2 regions of the Leifsonia sp. NPDC058292 genome follow, and region 2 is predicted to be linked to the other one. Evidence: predicted binding sites of a transcription regulator. Region 2 holds the regulator's gene; the other holds the start of a gene.
What was found. The regulator HspR, encoded in region 2, represses chaperone genes until heat shock. The targets are predictions, from matches to a motif close to AAGTTGAGTCNNNNNGACTCAACTT.

Region 1: ACFVWR_RS12890 (ATP-dependent Clp protease ATP-binding subunit) is a predicted target of HspR. The motif match lies at 6,540-6,564, and genes of this name have one in related genera.

The regions. Positions count from the first base shown of each region.
Region 1 covers NZ_JBHVYL010000022.1:38,609-49,446, forward strand. Annotated here, with positions in the region: gene ACFVWR_RS12845 (hypothetical protein) at 1-262, opposite strand, end outside; gene ACFVWR_RS12850 (hypothetical protein) at 284-640, opposite strand; gene ACFVWR_RS12855 (hypothetical protein) at 627-1,289, opposite strand; gene ACFVWR_RS12860 (ClpP family protease) at 1,501-2,076, shown strand; gene ACFVWR_RS12865 (ClpP family protease) at 2,073-2,669, shown strand; gene ACFVWR_RS12870 (hypothetical protein) at 2,697-3,599, opposite strand; gene ACFVWR_RS12875 (helix-turn-helix transcriptional regulator) at 3,669-4,508, opposite strand; gene ACFVWR_RS12880 (SDR family oxidoreductase) at 4,610-5,374, shown strand; gene ACFVWR_RS12885 (DNA glycosylase AlkZ-like family protein) at 5,378-6,481, opposite strand; gene ACFVWR_RS12890 (ATP-dependent Clp protease ATP-binding subunit) at 6,584-9,151, shown strand; gene ACFVWR_RS12895 (MFS transporter) at 9,250-10,788, opposite strand.
Region 2 covers NZ_JBHVYL010000008.1:93,786-104,623, forward strand. Annotated here, with positions in the region: gene ACFVWR_RS07170 (GTP pyrophosphokinase family protein) at 1-177, opposite strand, end outside; gene ACFVWR_RS07175 (serine protein kinase RIO) at 237-1,085, opposite strand; gene ACFVWR_RS07180 (ABC transporter ATP-binding protein) at 1,323-2,120, shown strand; gene ACFVWR_RS07185 (transporter) at 2,102-3,673, shown strand; gene dnaK (molecular chaperone DnaK) at 3,910-5,772, shown strand; gene grpE (nucleotide exchange factor GrpE) at 5,775-6,467, shown strand; gene ACFVWR_RS07200 (DnaJ C-terminal domain-containing protein) at 6,555-7,547, shown strand; gene ACFVWR_RS07205 (heat shock protein transcriptional repressor HspR) at 7,550-7,966, shown strand; gene tdh (L-threonine 3-dehydrogenase) at 8,117-9,160, shown strand; gene ACFVWR_RS07215 (glycine C-acetyltransferase) at 9,160-10,344, shown strand; gene ACFVWR_RS07220 (glycoside hydrolase family 2 TIM barrel-domain containing protein) at 10,562-10,838, shown strand, end outside.

The DNA of each region.
Region 1 (10,838 bases), on a different contig from region 2:
TGCGGCGCATCACGATCGCGACGACGTGCGGCAGGGTCACCACGGCGAGCGAGATGCCGAGGGTGATCACATACATCTGCAGTCCGATGGAGCCGTACTGACTGTCGTTGCGCAGCAGCAGGGTGAGTGCCTGCGACAGCAGTACGTAGTCGACGGTGATCATGCCGAGCAGCAGCACGTAGACGATCACGTGGGCGAAGGGCGAGATGTGCCCGACGCCCGACCGGATGCGCGGGGGCCTCAACACGATGTCTCTTGCCATGTCAGTTCTCCTGTTCGGCGCTCACGCGTAGTTGTGCAGGTCGGGGTCGTGGCCGACGAGCTTGGCGTCGAGCCGCTCGGCGGCCACCTCGGCGCGGCGGATGTCGGTCTCAGCACGAATGATCGCGGTGCGGATGAGCTCCTCCCGCTTCTGCGCCGTCGCCACCCGCGCCGCACTGGTCGCGACGTTGCGCGTGCGCTGCCGGTCGATGTCGGCCACCCCCGCGCGTTCGAATGCACCGAGCTCGTGCTCGAACACTTCGAGCGTCTCGACGTCGACCGCGTCACGCATCCGGCGCAGCTGCCAGAGCAGCCGGCGGCGCAGTCGCCGTGTCTTCGGAACGGCGTAGTCGGCCAGCGGCTTGTCACGCTTGGACATCGGTTCTCCCCTGCCAGAGTTCGATCAGCTTGGTGTTCTCTTTGGTGGTCAGCCAGTCGGGGCGGCCGAGTGCCGGAATGCTGCGCATCCCATCGGCCACCGTGCCGGCGGACGCTCGCCGCAGCGCGCCCCAGTAGATGGCGATGCGCTCGTCCGAGAAGTCGTAGTAGCGCCCCGCGCGCAGCTTCGCGGCTGTGAAGCGCGAGTGGATCAGTGCCGACAGCTCGTCGGCGCGGCGGTGGCCGCGTTTGATCCGCCGCTCGACGCGACGAAGCTCCTCGATCGCCGGACCACTGCCACGGGCGATCGCTTCGCGGTCGGCGAGCGACAGCCCGGCCGTCTTCTCTTCGTAGACGGCCAGATCGGCCTCGAGCGACTTCGTGAGCACGCGGTACTCGGTCAGCTCGTTCTGCACGTTCGAGAAGAAGCGCTGCTCCTCGCGGCGGGCGTACGCGTTGGCGTGCGCCTGGATCGCCTGCACCGTCGGCGTGGTCGTCTCGGCGATCGCGCGATCGTTATCCGACCGTGACTGCGCTGCGATCGCTGCCGAGTCCTGCAGTGCGAGCCGCTCGAGGCGGTGCCGGGCGAGGAGGCCGACGCGGAAGGGGCTGCGCGTTGCGCGTGGCGCGCGGTGTGGCCGTGGTGCCAAGAGAATCCCCTCCATCGTTCTGCCCGCATGGTCAGGCATCGGAGCGTACGCACGCGTCCTGGCAAACTTCTAGGCGAATGTCGAATGAATCCCGATAGCGGGGTGTGAGGTACCGGCCTCGTTGTCGGCCCCGCGAGGTCGTCTGCCCACGGCAGATCTGCCCTGGGCAGAGTCTGCTGCGCGAGAGCTCAGGGCGGGGGAGGCTCGTCCCATGGCAGACGACAAGAAACCACAGTTCGACGATCGCATGCGGCAGCAGTTGCTGTTCCGCCGCGTCGTCGTGCTCGACGGACCACTCGACGACGACAACGGATCGCTGCTCATCGCGCAGCTCCTCACCCTCGCGGCGGAGGATCCGCGCGCGGGCATCTCGCTCTGGATTCACTCGCCGGGCGGGTCCGTTCCGTCGATGCTGGCGATCCGGGATGTGATGCGGCTCGTGCCTTGCGACGTCAGCACGCTCGCGCTCGGGCTGGCCTGCAGCGCCGGCCAGTTCCTGCTCTCGGCCGGCGCGAAAGGCAAGCGGTTCGCGCTGCCGCACGCGCGCATCCTGATGCACCAGGGGTCGGCCGGAATCGGCGGCTCGGCCGTCGAGGTCGAGGTGCAGGCCAACGATCTGCGATTGACGCGGGATGTCGTGCTCGGTCTCATCTCCGACGACACCGGCCAGAGCGTCGAGCGCGTGTTCGAGGACTCGCTGCACGACCGGTGGTACACCGCCGAGCAGGCGCTGGACTACGGCTTCGTCGACGGCATCGTCGACTCGTTCGAGCAGGTGATGCCGTGAGCGGCTACACGATCCCCAACGTGATCGCGCAGCATCCGCGCGGCGAACGGATCATGGATGTGTACTCGCACCTCCTCAGCGAGCGCATCGTGTACCTCGGCACGGGCATCGATGACGGCGTCGCGAACGCTCTCATCGCCCAACTGATCCACCTCGATTCCGACGGTTCGGGCCGGGAGATCAACTTCTACATCAACTGCGAGGGCGGGGACATGACCTCAATGCTCGCGATCTACGACACGATGCAGTACATCCAGTCGCCGGTCGCGACGACGTGCGTCGGGCAGGCGATCGCCGCGGGTGCCGTGCTGCTGGCCGCCGGCGCCACCGGGCGACGGGCCGTGCTTCCGCACACCCGCGTCGTGCTGCATCAGCCGGCGGCTCGTGGTCAGGGAACGATTCCCGACCTCATCCTGCAGGCGGACGAGGTGGTTCGCATCCGTGGCGAGCTGGAGTCGATTCTGAGCGAGCACACCGGTCAGTCGATCGAGACCCTCCGGCACGACACCGACCGCGACAGGGTCTTCACCGCTCAGAGCGCGCGCGACTACGGACTCGTCGACCACGTGCTCCAACCGCGAGTCGGCGGGTGAGCGCGCGGGCGGGTCGGCAGCCGCCGTTCAGGCGTGATACCAGGCGAGCACGCGGAGTGCGCGGAGCGTGATCCAGCGGCTCGGCTCGCCCTCGGGCTCCATCTCGAACCACTGCTTGCCCTCGTGGGTGTGCTCCAGCGCCCAGCGGCCGTCCGCATCCCGTTTGCCTTCGATCAGGGCGATCGCCTCGGCGAACCGGTCGTCGGGCTCGGCGCCGGCCGCGCGGAAGTACTCGAGCCCGCGGAGCACGTCGTAGGAGTAGTACACGGGGAATGACAGCTTCGTCCAGTCTTCGTCGACGATCTCACCCGTCGAGAGCCGGCGCAGCAACCCGCGATCGAGGAGGTACTGCTCGCCGGTTCGCCGCGCCTCCGTCGTCTCCGCGGTGGCGCCAACGGCCGTCTCGTATTCGAGCAGGCCCTCGAGCACACAGATCGTGCTGTTGAAAGAGGAGCGCTCGCTCGGCGGCACGTAGCAGTTCCAGCCGCCGTCGGCCAGACGCTCGCCCACCAGGCGATCGCGCAACACCGTGCTCGGATGCCCGAAATACGCACCCGCCGCGAAGACGCGTCCGTTGATGCAGGCCTCGACCTCGCCGTCGAAGTAAAGGTTGCTGCCGAACTCCTCCTGCCAGTGCACGTTGCGGGCCACCAGGTCGATCGCTCGCCGGGTCTCCGGGCTCTGCGGATCGATGCCGAGGTCGTGGAGGAGTTGCACCGTGTTGAGCGTCGACGTCCACGGCGGAAAGAACACGTCGCCGTCCCACGTGCCCTCCGGGTCCTGTTCGGCGAGAAGAGCGGCGCCCCAGCCCTCGGTGGCCACGCGGGCGCGTTCGGCGGCGACCACGTCGGGGGAGGCATCCGTCAGATCGCGGAGCACCTGCCAGCGGATCGCCGGATCGGAGTCGAGCAGCCACTCGGTGACATCCATGCGCGCCACCGTACTGCGGTGGCGCGGGCCCCACAAGACCGTCCGCTCACGCGGCGAGGACAGTCGTCGTCAGCTGAACGCCTGCGTGCCGAGCACGCCGAGCAGGGCCAGCTTCTCCGCCCCCTCCGACCGCGGCGGCGCCGTCAGCACGAGAAGGCACTGCGACTGGTCTTCGGTGAACAGCACCTGGCAATCGAGCTCGATCGGGCCGAGCTCCGGATGCACGAGCGTCTTGTGGTCTTCGAACCGTTTCGCGACCTCGTGGCGTTCCCACAGCTCGGCGAACTCCGGGCTGGCCTTGAGGAGCGCGCGCACGAGTTCGCCCGCTCGCGACTCGGCGCCCATCGTGCTGTAAGCGACTCGCAGCGACGAGACCTGCGCGCGGCTCTGGCGGTCGCGGTCGTCTTCGGGGTAGCGGCTGCGCTCGGTCTCCGGATGCACGAACCAGCGATACGCCTCGAACCGGTCGAGCCCGGTGAAGCCCGAGCGGTCGCCGAGCAGCGCGGCCGAGAGCCGGTTCTGCACCAGGGTCTCGCCCAGATTCGAGATCACCAGGGCGGGGGAGTCGTCGAGGTGGTCGAGCACCCGCTGGAGAGGGGCCGACACGTGTCCCGAGCCGCTGAACCGGTCGGGAACGTTGTGGCCGGCCATCCGGTAGAGGTAATCGCGTTCGTCGGCGGTCAGGCGAAGCGCTCGGGCCAGGGAGGCGAGCATCTGCTCGCTCGGCTGCGGCCCTCGCTGCTGTTCGAGACGCGTGTAGTAGTCGGCAGACATCGCGGCGAGCTGCGCGACCTCCTCGCGGCGGAGCCCCGGAGCGCGGCGGCGCGCACCCGACGGGAGCCCCACATCCGACGGTTGCAGCGCTCCGCGACGGGTGCGGAGGAAGTCGGCGAGCGCTGGGCGGTCCATATCTCCATCATGAGGGGTCGAGCTGCCGGTAACCAGGGATCGGCGATCCCCCGATGAACGCTCCTCTCCCGCTTCGCGCTCGGTTCGCCGAAAGTGGAGGCATGAACATCACAGGAAACACCATCTTCATCCCCGGCGCGACCAGCGGCATCGGCCTCGCGCTGGCCCTCGCCCTGCAGGCGAAAGGCAACACCGTCATCGTCGGCGGGCGCCGCACCGATCTGCTCGAGACGATCGCTCGCGAACATCCCGGCATCGGCACCGTCCGCATCGACACGACGGATGCCGCCAGCATCGCCGCCGCGTCGGCCGAGGTCATCGCCGCGCATCCGGAGCTCAACGTGCTGGTCGCGATGGCCGGCATCATGCGAGTCGAGGACTGGCACACGCCGGCGGGCTTCGTCGACACGGCCGAGGCCGTCATCACGACCAACGTGCTCGGGCCCATCCGGTTGATCGGCGCTCTCGTCGAGCACCTGCAGAGCCGCCCCGACGCGACCATCGTCACCGTGTCGTCCGGGCTCGCCTTCGCACCCCTCAAGGCGACTCCGAGCTACAACGCTGCCAAGGCGGCGATCCACATGTTGAGCGAGAGCATCCGGTTGCAGCTGGCCGACACCACGGTGAAGGTCGTGGAACTCGTGCCGCCGTCGGTGCAGACCGACCTCATGCCCGGGCAGAGCGAGAACGACCACGCCATGCCGTTGGACGAGTTCATCGCCGAGGTGGTGTCGCTCTTCGAGAGCAGCCCCGAGGCGAACGAGATCCTGGTCGAGCGGGTGAAGTTCCTGAGGTTCGGCGAGGCGCGTGGCGACTACCAGCAGGTCGTCGCGACGCTCAACGCCAGCGACCCGCACGGCAAGTGACCGTCAGCCGGTCGTGACCGTGAGGTCGAGCCACCCGGCCAGCTGTTCGATCTCGGCGTTCACGTCCGCCGTCATCGTCTTGGTGAACGGCACATCCTCGTGGATCGCGGTCAACACGAGCGCAGCCGCCTTGCGGTCGGCGAGCGCGTCCAGTTTGCCGACCAGGCGGTCGTCGTGCAGGATCGGCAGCGCGAAATAGCCCCAGCGCCGTTTGGCGGCCGGCTTGTACATCTCGAGCAGATACTCGAAGTCGAAGACCTCCTGGGAGCGCACCCGGTCGTGGATCAGGCGGTCGAACGGCGACAGCAGGGCTGTGCGTCCCACGAACGGTTCGGCGCTCAGGCGGGCGATCGCGTCCGGCGCCACCCGCCACTCGCGGTCGCTGCCCTCGACCCGCACCCGCTCGCCAGCCTCGCCGACCATCGGCGCTCGGGCGATCCCCAGGGCCGACAGCCGTCGCTCATCCCGGATGCGTCTGGCTTCGTCGAGCGGAAGGGCCACCACGCCCCGGGGGTAGACGCGCTCGGCCAGGTCGAACGTGCGCTGGCGGCCGACCCGGCCCGCCGTCGCGACCTCGCCCTCCGCGACGAGGAACTCCAGCATCCGCGTGACGTTCTGATCGTGGGTCCACCCCGTGGAGACCCAGGGCACCTGAGCGGTGTCGGCGATCTCCCGCGAGAGCAGCGGGCCGTCGGAGTCTCGCAGCCTGGCCAGCACATCGCGCCGGAACCGCTCGTTGGCCGCGAGCCACTCGCGTGCATCCTTGTAGCGCACGCCCTGCGTCATCTCGGCCAGGTGCAACCCGAGGTCGGCCGTCGAGCGCACCATCGCTATGGCCGGGCTGGTCTGTTCATCCTGCGCCTTGTGCTCCCACAGGGTGCGGTCCACCTCGATGGCGGTCTTCAGCGCTGTCGGCTGAAACGAGGAGCCGAGCCGCGACCATGCGATGAGCTCTGCGCTCGGCGCGATGGCCGCCGTCGGGTCGAGCTGCAGATAGGTCAGCTCCCGCACGAGGTCGAGCAGGTCGGTCGGACGGTCGGCGTCGAGACGCTGGGCCCGGATCGCGATACGCCGAGCGTCCTCCTTGGCGATGGTCACCGCAGTCATGGGTTCACGCTAGCAACGTCTTGCTGCACCCGGGAATAACATCCCCGCCCGTGTGTTGAACTTGAGTGTTCACGACTCAACTTTCAAGAAACAGGAGATTTCGTGCCCGAGAACTTCACTCCCGATGGTGACGGCAGCAACTCTTTCGACGAGTTCCTCGCCCGTTATCTCGCGGGTGAGCGCGCGCGTTCCGCGCGCTCGATCGACATCAGTCGCTTCCTCAGTCGCCGCACCCAGGAGATCCTCGCCGAGGCGGGGCGCTTCGCCCTGGAGCACGGCCACCGCGAGCTCGACTCGCTTCACATCCTTCGCGTGATGGTCGGGCAGGAGCCCGCAGCCGACGCCATGCGCCGTATCGGCGTCGACCCCGGCCGCGTGGCCGTCGCCGCCGAGCAGCGGCTTCCGCAGTCCGGTCTCACCGCGATCGACATCGACTCCGCATCCATCACCCCGTCCGCTCAGCGCGCGCTGTTCCACGCGTACCAGGTCGCGCGAGCATCCGGTTCGACCTACATCGACCCTGAGCACCTCTTCTTCGCGCTCGTCATCGTGCAGGATTCGCCCGCCGGGCAGGTTCTGCAGAACGCCGGCGTCACGGCCGAGGCGCTGACCTCCGCCCTCCGCGAGACGTCCACCGTGGGCGCCGGCGCGGCCGGCGACGGTTCGGCGACCGACGGAGCCGGGGCCGAGGCTTCTGAGACGCCCATGCTCGACCAGTTCGGCACCGACCTCACCGAGCTCGCCCGCACCGGCAAGCTCGACCCCGTGATCGGCCGCCTCGACGAGCTCGAGCAGACCGTCGAGATCCTCTCGCGTCGCACCAAGAACAACCCCGTTCTGGTCGGCGAAGCCGGTGTCGGCAAGACCGCCATCGTCGAGGGTCTCGCGCAGGCCGTGGTCGACGGCGCCGTTCCCGAGCAGCTGCTCGAGAAGCGGGTCGTCTCCCTCGACCTGCCTGCCATGCTCGCCGGAACCCGGTACCGCGGCGACTTCGAGGAGCGGCTCACCACGTTGATGGACGAGATCTCGGCGCACCGGGATTCGCTGATCGTCTTCATCGACGAGCTGCACACCGTTGTCGGCGCCGGAGGGTCCGGCGAGGGTGGCATGGATGCGGGCAACATCCTGAAGCCCCGTCTCGCCCGCGGAGACCTGCACCTCGTCGGTGCGACCACGCTCAAGGAATACCGCCGCATCGAGAAGGATCCCGCCCTCGAGCGCCGGTTCCAGCCCGTGACCGTGGGTGAGCCGAGTGTCGAGGATGCCGTGCTGATCCTCTCCGGACTGCGCAGCGCCTACGAGGAGCACCACGGCGTGCGGTACACGGACGAGGCCATCCGTTCCGCCGTCGAGCTCTCCGCCCGTTACGTCTCCGACCGGTTCCTCCCCGACAAGGCGATCGACCTGATCGACCAGGCCGGTGCCCGTCTGCGTCTCTCGCTCGGCAAGCGGATCGACGCCTCGGAGCTGCTCGCCCGGCTGGCAGACCTCGAAGCTTCGAAGAACGCCGCCGTGAGTGCCGAGCACTACGAGGAGGCTTCTCGGCTGCGTGACGAGATCGAGTCGGTTCAGGGTTCGCTCGACGAACTCGGCTCGCGCCCGCAGCAGGATGCGGTGGTCGGCGAGCCCGAGATCGCCGCGGTTGTCTCCCGTGCCACGGGCATCCCCGTGAGCAAGGTCGGACAGGCCGACCGCGAGCGCCTTGCGCGTCTGGAGTCCGAGCTGCACCAGCGTGTGATCGGTCAGGACGACGCGGTGGTCGCTGTCGCCAAGGCGGTTCGTCGCAACCGCACCGGACTCGGGGACGAGCGCCGCCCCGTCGGCAGCTTCCTGTTCCTCGGGCCGACCGGTGTCGGCAAGACCGAACTCGCGAAGTCTCTCGCGTCGTCGCTCTTCGGCGATGAGAAAGCCATGCTCCGCTTCGACATGAGCGAGTTCGGCGAACGTCACACCGTGGCGCGACTCGTCGGTGCCCCTCCCGGATACGTCGGCTACGACGAAGCCGGCCAGCTCACCGAGCGCGTGCGTCGCAACCCGTACTCCGTGGTGCTGTTCGACGAGATCGAGAAGGCGCATCCGGATGTGTTCAACCTGCTCCTGCAGGTGCTCGACGACGGGCGCCTCACTGACGGGCAGGGCCGCACGGTCGACTTCCGCAACACGGTGGTGATCATGACCTCGAACCTCGGCTCGGAGTTCCTCGCCTCCCGCAGCGGTGCGCTCGGCTTCGTGCCCATGGGCGCCTCCGGCGACGCTTCCGGGTTCGCCTCGGAGAAGGATCTTCGCGACCGTGTCATGGGCAAGCTCCGTGAGGCGATGCGTCCCGAGTTCCTGAACCGCATCGATGAGATCGTGCTGTTCCGCAAGCTGGACACCGCTCAGCTGCGCGGCATCGTCCGCCTCCTGCTGAACGCCACGGCCGCACGGATCGCCACTCGAGAGATCGCTCTCGATGTGACGGACGCGGCGGTCGACTGGATCGCCGAGAACGGCTACGAAGCCGAGTACGGCGCGCGTCCCCTGCGGCGCCACATCCAGCGCGAGGTCGACGACCGCATCGCCGACCTGCTCGTCAGCGGCGACCTCGTCGATGGCGGCACAGTTCACCTGGACGTCCGCGACGGCTCCCTCGCTGTGACGGCCGACGCGCGGATGCCGCTGGCCGCGTAGCTTGCCACGAGCGCTCAGCGCCGACAACGAAGAAACGCTCCCGGGACCTCGGTCCCGGGAGCGTTTCTGGTTTACAGGGTCGCAGTTTCGGCTCGCCGCTAGTGGGCGGCGACCGGCTCCGCCGTCGGCGACGTGGCGGCGGCTGTCGCGGCAGTCTCTCCGGTCGCCGGGGCCGTGGCGCGGCGGCGGTAGAGCAGGGCCGAGAGCACCGCTCCGAAGGCGAAGAAGCCCGCGCCCCACCAGTACGCGGTCGCGTAGCCGTGCACTGCTGCCTGCGCGCCGACGCTCGCCGTCGGCGGGATGTGCGACGCGAGGTAGTCGGTCGCAGCGGTCGCCGCCAGCGTGTTGAGCAGGGCCGTTCCGATCGAGCCGCCGACCTGCTGGCTCGTGTTCACCATCGCCGAGGCGACTCCGGCGAACCGGCCGTCGACGCCGAGGGTCGCGGTCTGGATGGCCGCCGGCATGATCGAGCCCATTCCGAAGCCCATGATCATCAGACCCGGCAGGATGTCCACGGCGTAGTTGGCCGTGACGCCGAGGTGCGTGAGGTAGAGCATGCCGACCATCGCGATGGTCATGCCGATCGGCACCATCACCTTCGGGCCGAACCGCGGCACGAAGATGTTCGTGGACAGCTGCGCGGCCGTGATCAGCATGAGGATCATCGGCAGGAAGGCGAGCCCAGTCTGGATCGGAGTGAAGCCGAGCGATGCTTGCAGGTAGTAGGTGACGAACAGGAAGATGCCGAACATCCCAGCGCCGGCGATCAGGATGGAGCTGTACGAGGCGCCGCGGTTGCGGTCCAGCACGATCGACAGCGGCAGCAGCGGATGGGTTGCGCGGCGCTGCCAGAGCACGAACGCGATGAGCAGAACTCCGGACGCCGCGAGCATGCCCCAGGTCAGCGGCGAGCCCCAGCCGTCGGTCTCGGCGTTCGAGAATCCGTAGACCAGAGCGAACAAGGCGCCCGACACGAAGACCGTTCCCGGCAGGTCGAGCTTCGGGCGTGGGCCCGAGCGCTTCAGCGACGTCACGAAGAACGCCGCGCCCACGACGGCCACGATCGCGATGATCACATTGATGTAGAGGTTCCAGCGCCAGTCGAACTGTTCGGTGAGAACACCGCCCAGCAGGAGTCCCACCGCGCCGCCGGCACCTGCGATGGCGCCGAAGATGCCGAACGCGCGGGCGCGCTCCTTCGGAACGGTGAACGTCGTCGTCAGCACGGCCAGTGCCGTCGGCGCGAGCAGTGCGCCGAACACGCCCTGGAGGGCGCGGGCGCCCACGAGCATCCCGAAGGTCCCCGCCGCGCCGCCCAGCGCCGAAGCGCCGGCGAAGCCGATGAGACCGATGATGAAGGCGCGCTTTCGTCCGATCAGGTCGGAGATGCGGCCGCCCAGAAGCAGCAGGCTGCCGAAGGCGAGGGAGTAGGCCGTGACGATCCACTGGCGGTCGCCGTTGGAGAATCCCAGGTCGGCCTGGGCGGACGGAAGGGCGATGTTGACCACAGTGGAGTCGAGCACCACCATGAGCTGGGCGAGGGCGACGGTGACGAGTGTCCACCAGCGGCGGGAGCTCACGGGTCGAGCTCCCGGGGCGGTCGCGGCACCCGAAACGGTCGAGGAAGTCTGTGACATGCAGGTCAGCATATACGAAACTAACCAGTTTCGGATCTATCAAGTTCTAG
Region 2 (10,838 bases):
CACCTTCGTGATGATCTCGTCGATGCCGAACTTGTACGGCATGATGAACCGCGCGAAACTCTCGCGGAAAGCGCGCATCTCGCCGAGCGTCGACGGGTCGATCTGCTGCAGAGCGGCCAGTGCCTGCTCCGAGAGGATGGGCTCGCGGTACTCGACGGGGGACGTTTCCTCACTCACATCCGTCACGTTATCGACGGCGCTTGTGCAGCGGGTGTGAAGTCGTTCTGCGAACCGTTTCAGTACAGTTCGGCGACGAGCTCGCCGAACAGCTCCCCCGCATCCCGTTCCAGTCCGCGGCGCGTGAACCAGTCGCACACGTTCGTGCAGTCGCGCTGCAGAAAGTCCAGGCCGCCAGGATTGCTCACCACCTCGACCACCTGTGGCAGATCGATCACGACCACACGGCCGTGGTGCACCAGCAGGTTGTAGGCGGAGAGGTCGCCGTGGGCCAGCCCGGCGCGGGCGAGTGCGCGCATCGCATCCGCGACCTGGTCGAAACAGGATGCGAGCTCCGCGACCGTGAGCCGCGCCTGCGCCAGTCGCGGTGCGGCCTCGACACCGTCGCCGATCAACTCCATCAGCAGTTCGGTGCCGTGCACCTGCACCGGGTACGGCACGGGGAGCCCCAACGTGAAGAGTCTGCTGAGCGTCTCGAACTCGGCGTAGGCCCAGCGGCCGGCCGAGACCTGCCGGCCGTACGCCGTGCTGCGGGCGACCGCGCGCGAGTCGCGGGTGTTCCGCATCCGTCGACCCTCCTGGTAGCGCGCGGAACGGTGGAAGTCGCTGTTGGCCGCGTCGCGGTAGCGCTTGGCTGCGAGCAGTACGCGCTGGGCCGGTTCGTCGGGAACGGCGCGCTCGATGAGGTGCACGTCGGCCTCTTTGCCGGTTTTGACGACGCCGAGCTCGGTGTCGATGGCGCCGGCCGACGTGATCAGCCAGTCGGGATGCGGCCGCGGGCCGCGTTCGGTGGGGGTCGTCGCGGGCCAGGTCGTCCAGCGCTGGCCGTCCCCCGGCTCAGCGGTGGAGAAAGAAGGGACGGAGAACGAAAGCTCCGCGAAAGAAGAAGAGAGGTCGTCGAAAGACAAAAGGTGAGCTCCAAGGAGAGGAGGCCACCGGCGTCAGATGTGTGCTGCGGCCTCGAGGACGGGGATGCTGGATGCGGTCACAGCGAATGCAGTCATAGCGTCACGCATCCTCTCCGCCCTGGCCTCGGGAGCAGGTCTCCTGGCAGAACCCGTCCATCGTAGCGTGGCGCTTCCCCGGGCGGTAGGGCACTTGTACTCTTGGGCGGAGTTGCCCACCGACGACGAACGGGAATCTGGATGAGCAAAGTCAACGCAGCGAGCGAGATCGCTCCCGAGGATGCGGGAACAGCCGTCCGCATCCGCGGGCTTCGCAAGAACTTCGGCGCGAAAGCCGCTGTCGACGGGATCGACCTGGATGTGCCGAGCGGCAGCTTCTACGGGCTGGTCGGGCCGAACGGCGCCGGAAAGACGACGACCCTGAGCATGGCGACCGGCCTGCTGAGGCCCGACCAGGGCCAGGTGTTCATCCACGGTGTCGATGTGTGGCGCGACCCGATCGAGGCCAAGTCGCTCGTCGGCGTGCTCTCCGACGGCGTTCGGCTGTTCGATCGCCTCACCGGCGAACAGCTCGTCGAATACGCGGGGCTGCTCAGCGGCATGGATCGCGAGACCGCGACCTCGCGCACCCACGACCTCCTCCGGTTGCTCGACCTCGAACAAGACGCGGGAACGCTCGTGGTCGACTACTCGGCCGGTATGACGAAGAAGGTGGCGCTGGCGTGCGCGATGGTGCACGCTCCGCGGCTGCTGGTGCTCGACGAGCCGTTCGAGTCGGTCGATCCCGTGTCGGCCGCGAACATCCGGGACATCCTCGCGGGATTCGTCCGCGGCGGCGGCACGGTGATCGTCTCCTCGCACGTGATGGACCTGGTGCAGCGGATGTGCGACCACGTCGCCGTGATCACAGCGGGCCGGGTCGTGGCGGCAGGAACCGTCGACGACGTGCGCGGCGGATCCACGCTGGAAGACCGTTTCGTCGAACTGGTCGGCGGTCGCCGTGTCGGGGAGGGGCCCGAATGGTTGCAACACTCGTAAGGCTCCGCCTGCTCGTTCTCAAGAACTCGTTCAAACGCAGCACCAGCCAGCTCGTCGCCGTCATCATCGGCGCGATCTACGGCGTCGGGATGCTGCTCGCCGCGATCGTCGCCCTGTTCCTGTTGAACCTGGCGCCGGTGGATGCGGTGCGCACGGTGGTCGTGCTCGCGGGCTCGGCCGCCATCCTCGGCTGGGTGCTGTTCCCGCTGCTGCTTTCCGGTGTGGAGCAGACCCTCGACCCGTCCCACCTCGCGGTGTACCCCATCCCGCTGAACCAGTTGCTGCTCGGAATGCTGCTGAGCGGCATCGTCGGCGTGCCGGGCGCGGTGACCACGATCGCCGCGCTCGCCACCTTCGGGTCATGGCTGCGGATGCCGGGCGTCGCGGTGATCGCGCTCGTGACCGGAGCCATCGGCGCGGTCACCTGCGTCGTCGCCTCCCGCGCGGTCACCTCGCTCTCGAGCGGCGTCGCCTCGGGCCGCCGATTCCGGGAGGCGAGCGGGCTGATCGTGCTGATCCCGCTCATCCTCGCCGGTCCGATCATCATCGGCGTCACCCGCGGGCTGCGCAGCTCGGCGGAGGGACTGCCCGCCGTGGCCGACGCTCTGTCGTGGACCCCGCTCGGTGCGATCTGGGGGGTGCCGTCGTCGGTGGCGCTCGGCGACCCGGTCGGAGCGCTGCTGCGGCTGCTCATCGCGTTGGCGGCCCTGGGCATCCTGCTCGTCTTGTGGCGGTTCGGGCTCGCGCGGTCGCTGGTGACGCCGGTGCGCGCGTCGTCCCGGTCGCGTGCCCAGGGCAAGCTCGGACTGTTCGGCGTCTTCCCGGGCACCCAGACGGGCGCCATCGCGGCCAGGGCTCTCACCTACTGGTTCCGCGACCCGCGGTATCTGCGGCAGCTGATCGTCATCCCGCTGCTTCCCGCACTGCTGTGGTTCTACGCGACCATCAACAACGACTCGGGGTGGCTCGTCGCATCCGGGCCGATCATCGGCTTCCTGATGGGCATCTCGCTGATCGCGGACGTGTCGTTCGACTCCACGGCGTTCGCGCTGCACATGTCGAAGGCGGTGCCCGGTCGTGCCGACCGGCTGGGGCGGGCGCTCGCCGTGATCAGCTTCTCCGTGCCCGTGATCGTCGTGATCACCGTCGCCACCGCGGCGTTCCAGGATGCGTGGCTCGCGCTGCCCGGGCTGCTCGGCCTGGCGCTCGGGCTGCTGTTCAGCGGTCTGGCGATCGGTTCGGTGACGTCGGCGCGGTTCGTGTTCCCCGTGCCGGCGCCCGGTGACAACCCGTTCCGGTCGCGGCCGGGGTCGAACATGGCGACGGTCGGTACGACGTTCGCGTCGTGGGGCGTCCTGGCGGCGCTGTGCCTGCCCGAGATCGTGCTGCTCGTGGTGTCGCTCGTCACGGGGCAGGCGCTCTGGGGCTGGATCGGCGTCGCGGTCGGGGTCGGCCTCGGCATCGTCTTGCTCGTGGTCGGCGTGCGGCTCGGTGGACGCATCCTCGACGCCCGCGCCCCCGAACTGCTCATCCAGCTGGCCAAAGACGCCTAAAAAGCAATCGACTCCGGTCAGAACGCTCTTTTCGCCCCCGAAAAGCAGCATTCTGACCGGAGTCGATTGCTTTGGGGGGAATGAAAAGGGGGCGGGCAAAGTTGAGTCAAGTGCGCTCAAGTTTTGGGAGTGCGACTTGACAGTCGTGAACTCCGATGCGAAGCTTGAGTCGTCAGGACTCAAGTCTTGACCCATGACTTTCAGAGCAGAACCAGCAACAGAAAGAGAGAGCACATATGTCACGTGCAGTAGGAATCGACCTCGGAACCACCAACTCGGTCGTCTCCGTTCTCGAGGGTGGCGAGCCCACCGTCATCGCGAACGCAGAGGGCTTCCGCACGACCCCGTCGGTCGTCGCCTTCACCAAAGACGGCGAGGTGCTCGTCGGTGAGACCGCGAAGCGCCAGGCCGTCACCAACGTCGACCGCACCATCGCATCCGTCAAGCGCCACATGGGCACCGACTGGACCACCGAGATCGACGGCAAGAAGTACACGCCGCAGGAGATCTCGGCGCGCATCCTGGCCAAGCTGAAGCGCGACGCCGAGCAGTACCTGGGCGACACCGTGACGGATGCGGTCATCACCGTTCCCGCCTACTTCAACGACGCCGAGCGTCAGGCCACCAAGGAGGCCGGTGAGATCGCGGGCCTCAACGTGCTCCGCATCATCAACGAGCCGACCGCGGCCGCTCTCGCGTACGGCCTCGACAAGGGTAAGGAAGACGAGCTCATCCTGGTCTTCGACCTCGGTGGCGGAACCTTCGACGTCTCCCTCCTCGAGGTGGGCAAAGACGACGACTTCTCGACCATCCAGGTGCGTTCCACCGCCGGCGACAACCGCCTCGGTGGAGACGACTGGGATCAGCGCATCGTCGACTGGCTCATCAAGAAGTTCAAGGAGACGACCGGTGTCGACGTCTCCGGCGACAAGATCGCGAAGCAGCGCCTGAAGGAGGCTGCCGAGCAGGCCAAGAAGGAGCTGTCGTCGAGCATGTCGACCAGCATCCAGCTGCCCTACCTGTCGCTCACCGAGAACGGCCCGGCCAACCTCGACGAGACGCTGACCCGCGCCCAGTTCGAGCAGATGACCAGCGACCTCCTCGACCGCACCAAGAAGCCGTTCCAGGACGTCATCCGTGAGGCCGGCATCAAGGTCGACGACATCGCGCACGTCGTGCTCGTCGGTGGCTCCACCCGTATGCCCGCCGTGAGCGAGCTGGTGAAGCAGGAGACCGGTGGCAAGGAGCCCAATAAGGGCGTGAACCCGGATGAGGTCGTCGCCGTGGGCGCCGCGCTTCAGGCCGGTGTCCTCAAGGGTGAGCGCAAGGACGTTCTGCTCATCGACGTCACCCCTCTGAGCCTCGGCATCGAGACCAAGGGCGGCATCATGACCAAGCTGATCGACCGCAACACCGCGATCCCGACCAAGCGCAGCGAGACTTTCACCACGGCGGACGACAACCAGCCCTCCGTCGCGATCCAGGTCTTCCAGGGCGAGCGCGAGTTCACCCGCGACAACAAGCCGCTCGGCACGTTCGAGCTGACCGGCATCGCTCCGGCGCCGCGGGGCATCCCGCAGGTCGAGGTCACCTTCGACATCGACGCCAACGGCATCGTGCACGTGTCCGCCAAGGACAAGGGCACCGGCAAGGAGCAGTCGATGACGATCACCGGCGGCTCGTCTCTGCCGAAGGACGACATCGAGCGCATGGTGCGCGAGGCCGAGGAGCACGCGGCTGAGGACAAGAAGCGCCGCGAGTCCGCCGAGACCCGCAACCAGGCCGAGCAGCTCGTCTACTCGATCGAGAAGCTGATCAAGGACAACGAGGACAAGCTCCCCGAAGACGTCAAGAACGAGGTTCAGGGCGACGTCGACGGCCTGAAGGCCGCGCTGGCCGGTGAGGACGACGAGGTCGTGAAGACCGCGTACGACAAGCTGAACGCGAGCCAGTCGAAGCTGGGCGAGGCCATCTACGCCTCCAGCCAGGCCGACGCTGCCGCGGGTGAGCAGGCGCCGACCGGTGAGCAGCCGGCCGACGAGTCCTCCGACGAGGACGTCATCGACGCCGAGGTCGTCGAAGACGAGGAGAAGAAGTAACCATGTCCGACAAGAACCCCAACGGCGAAGGCTCGAACGAGCCTGACCACGAGGAGCCGATCATCCGCGACAAGCGGCGGATCGACCCCGAGACCGGCGAGGTTCGGCAGCCGGCGGATGCGGGCTCGGGCACCGAGGGCGGGTCGGAGGGCGACACCTCCGACCCCGACCTCGCCCACGAGGAGCTCGTCGACGTCGGGCCCGCTGAGAGCGGCGGGTTCGAGTCACTTCTGAGCGACGAAGACCTGGATGTGCTCAGCGGTCAGTCGACCGCCGACCAGCTGGCCGCCGAGCGGCTCGCCGACCTCCAGCGGGTGACCGCGGAGTACGCGAACTACCGCAAGCGCACAGAGGCCAACCGTGAGGTGGAGCGCGAGCGCGTGGTCGGAGACACCGTCAAGGGTCTCATCCCGGTGCTCGACGACCTCGACCGTGCCGAGAAGCACGGCGACCTCGAGGAGGGCAGCGCGTTCGCGACCATCGCGGCCAAACTGCGAGGCACGATCGAGCGTCTCGGGCTGACCGCTTACGGCAAGCCGGGCGACGCGTTCGACCCGCAGATCCACGAGGCGATCTTCCAGCAGCCCAGCCCCGACGTGACGGTCGACACCGTCGCCGACGTCGTCGAGACCGGCTATCAGCTCGGTTCGACGACGGTGCGGGTGGCGAAGGTCGTCGTGGCGGTGCCGGCCTGATCCGGAACGGACATGCGGAAGAGCGGCGGGAGCACCCCGTCGCTCTTCCGCCTCATGACATGAATCACTATTTGGGAAGGAGACGCCGTGGCTAGCCAAGACTGGTTCGACAAGGACTTCTACAAGGTTCTCGGCGTCTCCAAAGACGTCACCCCGGCCGAGCTGAAGAAGGTCTACCGCAAGCTCGCCCGCAAGTACCACCCGGATTCGAACCCGGGCGACGCATCCGCCGAAGCCAAGTTCAAGGAGATCAGCGAGGCCCACTCGGTTCTCGGTGACCCCGAACAGCGCAAGGAGTACGACCAGATTCGGGCCATGGGCTCGGGCGCACGATTCACCGCTCCCGGTTCGGCCGGTCAGGGCGGCTTCGACGACGTGTTCGGCGGGATTTTCGGCGGCGGCGCCCCTGGTGGCAGCCGCGGCTACACCTACCAGCAGGGCGGCAACTTCGACGACATCTTCGGTGGGATGTTCGGCAACGGCGGTTTCGGATCGTCGAGCGGCGGATTCCGCGGCAACGGCGGCCCGATGCGCGGCAGCGACGTGACGGCGCACACCACCATCGACTTCCTGACCGCCACCAAGGGCGAGACGATCACCCTGCAGGCCGCCGACGGCAAACCGATCAAGGTGAAGATCCCGGCCGGTGTCGCAGACGGGCAGAAGATCAAGCTGCGCGGTAAAGGCCAGCCGAGCCCCGATGGCGGCGAGTCCGGCGACATCGTTCTGACCGTGAGCGTGCGCAAGCATCCGGTGTTCGAGCGCGACGGGCTCAACCTGCGCGTCACCGTGCCGGTGACGTTCGCGGAGGCTGCTCTCGGTGCGACCATCGAGGTTCCGACCCTCGGCGGCGATCCGGTCAAGCTGCGCGTGGCTCCGGGAACCCCGAGCGGGCGCGTGCTCCGGGTGAAAGGCCGCGGCGTTCAGACCGCGAAGGGCACCGGCGACCTTCTGGCCGTCGTGCAGGTCGCGGTGCCGTCGCACCTGTCGAGCGATGCCGAGGATGCGCTGAAGGCGTTCGCCGAGAAGCTCCCCGACGAGAACCCGCGCGACGACATCCTGTCGAAAGCGCGCGTCTGAGGATGGACGAGAACAGCCAGGTCTTCGTGATCTCGATCGCGGCCGAGCTCGCGGGGATGCACCCGCAGACGCTCCGGCAGTACGACCGGCTGGGTCTCGTGAGCCCCACGCGCACTTCGGGCAAGTCCCGCCGCTATTCGATGCGGGATGTCATCAAGCTGCAGGAGATCGCCCGGCTGGGCGGCGAGGGGGTGAGCCTGGAGGGCATCCGGCGCATCCTCGAACTCGAAGACCAGGTGGGCGCCCTGCAGAACAGGGTGCACGAGCTCGAGTCGGCGCTCGCGGATGAACTTCTCAACCGCCCGGGCCGCCGCGTGTTCGCGGCCGGCTCGGAGGGCGAGGTCATCTCGATGCGGGCGGGAACCCGCGTGCGCCGCAGCAATCAGGTGGTCGTCTGGCGGCCGCTCGGCCGCGACTGACCGCTGCGCGCACACTCGCGGTTGTAACCCGCTCGCTGCCGGGCTCGACAGCGTCGTAGGCTGTCTGCGGCTCCACAAGAGCCTCGCGGGCGCGGTCGCGTCTGCACAGAACACTTCCCACGATGAAGCGACGAAGCGGAGACAGTGCCGATGAAGGCCCTCTACAAATCCGAAGCCGGCCCCGGGCTGCAGCTGATCGACGTTCCCGAACCCGAGATCGGGCCGGAAGACGTCAAGATCCGGGTGCTGCGCACAGGGATCTGCGGCACCGACCTCCACATCCAGCGCTGGGATGACTGGGCGGCCTCCGCGGTGAAGGCGCCGCTCATCCCGGGCCACGAGTTCTTCGGCGAGGTCGTCGAGGTCGGACCGCTGGTGCACGACGTCGCGGTGGGAGACCAGGTCTCCGGCGAGGGGCACATCGTGTGCGGCACCTGCCGCAACTGCCGCGCGGGGCGACGCCAGATGTGCATCCGCACGCAGGGCCTCGGGGTGCAGCGCGATGGAGCGTTCGCCGAATATCTGAGCCTGCCCGCCACCAACGTCTGGGTGCACCACAGCACGATCGAGCCCGAGGTCGGCGCACTGTTCGACCCGCTGGGCAACGCCGTGCACACGGCGCTCGCGTTTCCTGTGGTGGGTGAGGATGTGCTGGTCGCGGGATGCGGCCCCATCGGCCTCATGGCGATCGCCGTCGCGCGTCACGTCGGCGCGCGCTTCATCGTCGGCTCCGACATCAGCGCCTCCCGCCTCGCGCTGGCGGAGACCATGGGCGCCGACTTCACCGTGGACGTGTCGGCGGCCCCCATCCGGTCGGCCCAAGACGCTCTCGGGATGCGCGAAGGGTTCGACGTCGGCTTCGAGATGAGCGGTGCTCCGACAGCGCTCCCGCAGATGATCGAGAACATGAACCACGGAGGACGCATCGCGATGCTCGGCCTTCCGTCGACGCAGATCGCCGTGGACTGGGGGATCGTGGTCACCCACATGCTCACGCTGAAAGGCATCTACGGCCGCGAGATGTTCGAGACGTGGAACGCGATGGGCGCGATGCTGCAGACCAGCGCGACGCTGCGGCAGGCCATCGCCTCGATCGTCTCCGACCGGTTCGCGGCACGCGACTGGAAAGACGGATTCGCAGCTGCTGCCTCGGGCGGCGGCGGCAAGGTCATCCTCGATTGGACGGAACTCTGATGTACGGAACATTTCGCGAACACGTCGCCGGCCAGCTCGCCGAGATCGACGAGGCCGGGCTCACCAAGCGGGAGCGCAGCATCCGGGGGCCGCAGCAGGCGCTGATCACGGCCGACGGGGCGCAGGTGCTGAACTTCTGCGCCAACAACTATCTGGGGCTCGCCGACCATCCCGCGCTCGTCGCGGCGGCCAAGACGGCGCTCGACGACTGGGGCTACGGGATGGCCAGCGTGCGGTTCATCTGCGGCACTCAGGAGCAGCACCTCGAGCTCGAGCGGCGGGTGTCGCACTTTCTCGGCACCGAGGCGACCATCCTCTTCTCCTCCTGCTTCGACGCGAACGGCGGCGTCTTCGAGACGCTGTTCTCGGCGGAAGACGCGATCATCTCCGACGAGCTCAACCACGCTTCGATCATCGACGGAATCCGCCTGTCGAAAGCCCGGCGGCTGCGCTACAAGAACCGCGACCTGGCCGACCTCGAAGCCCAGCTGCAGGCGGCAGCCGATGCGCGCTTCCGGGTGATCGTCACCGACGGCGTCTTCTCGATGGACGGCTACATCGCTCCGCTGCGCGAGATCTGCGACCTCGCCGACCGGTACGACGCGCTCGTGTTCGTCGACGACTCGCACGCCGTCGGTTTCGTGGGAGAGCACGGACGGGGAACGCCCGAATTCTGCGGGGTCGCCGACCGCGTGGACATCTACACCGGCACCTTCGGCAAGGCGCTGGGCGGCGCATCCGGCGGCTACGTGTCGTCACGGCAGGAGATCGTGGACCTGCTGCGCCAGCGCGCGCGGCCCTACCTCTTCTCGAACACGCTCGCGCCGTCGATCGTCGCCGGAACGCTCGCCGCCCTCGACCTGCTCGAACAGTCGGACGGCCTGCGCGCGACACTCGCGCACAACGCCCAGCTGTTCCGCGCGCTCATGACGGAGGCGGGGTTCGACCTGCTGCCGGGCGAGCATCCCATCGTCCCCGTCATGTTCGGGGATGCGGCGCTCACTGCGCGCATCGCCGACGAGATGCAGAAGCGCGGCGTCTATGTGACGGCGTTCTCCTTCCCGGTCGTCCCCCGCGGGCGGGCGCGCATCCGCGTGCAGCTGTCGGCGGCGCACACCGACGACGAGATCCGGCGCTGCGTCGACGCGTTCGTGTCGGCGCGCGAGGCGGTCCGCGCCGACTGACGCCCCCGGCGCGTCACCTGCCCGAACGTGGCCTTTCTCCGCGAATGTGGCCGGTGCGGCCGAGTGTGCCCGCTGTGCCGGCCACGTTCGACCGCACCGGCCACACTCGGCGAGAAGGGCCACGCCGGGCCGCACCGGTTGACATAAATTAAGACACTTACGAAAATGGATGAGTGCCTGGAATGAGCCAGGCACTCGTTTCGTCCTGGGAGGACGCATGCCCTACTTGTCACTCGATGGAGAGTGGACGCTCACAGCCACCGGCGGAGCCGCACCCGAGTCGATCATCCGACGCCCGATCGCCGCCCAGGTTCCGGGATGCGCGCACACCGACCTGCTCGCTGCCGGACTGATCGAGGCACCGTTCGACGGTGACAACGAAGCGGCGCAGCAGTGGATCGGCAGCACGGTCTGGCGCTACGAGCGCACCTTCGAGTGGGAAGATGACGGCTCAGCCCGGTTCGATCTCGTTGCGGAGGGGCTCGACACGATCG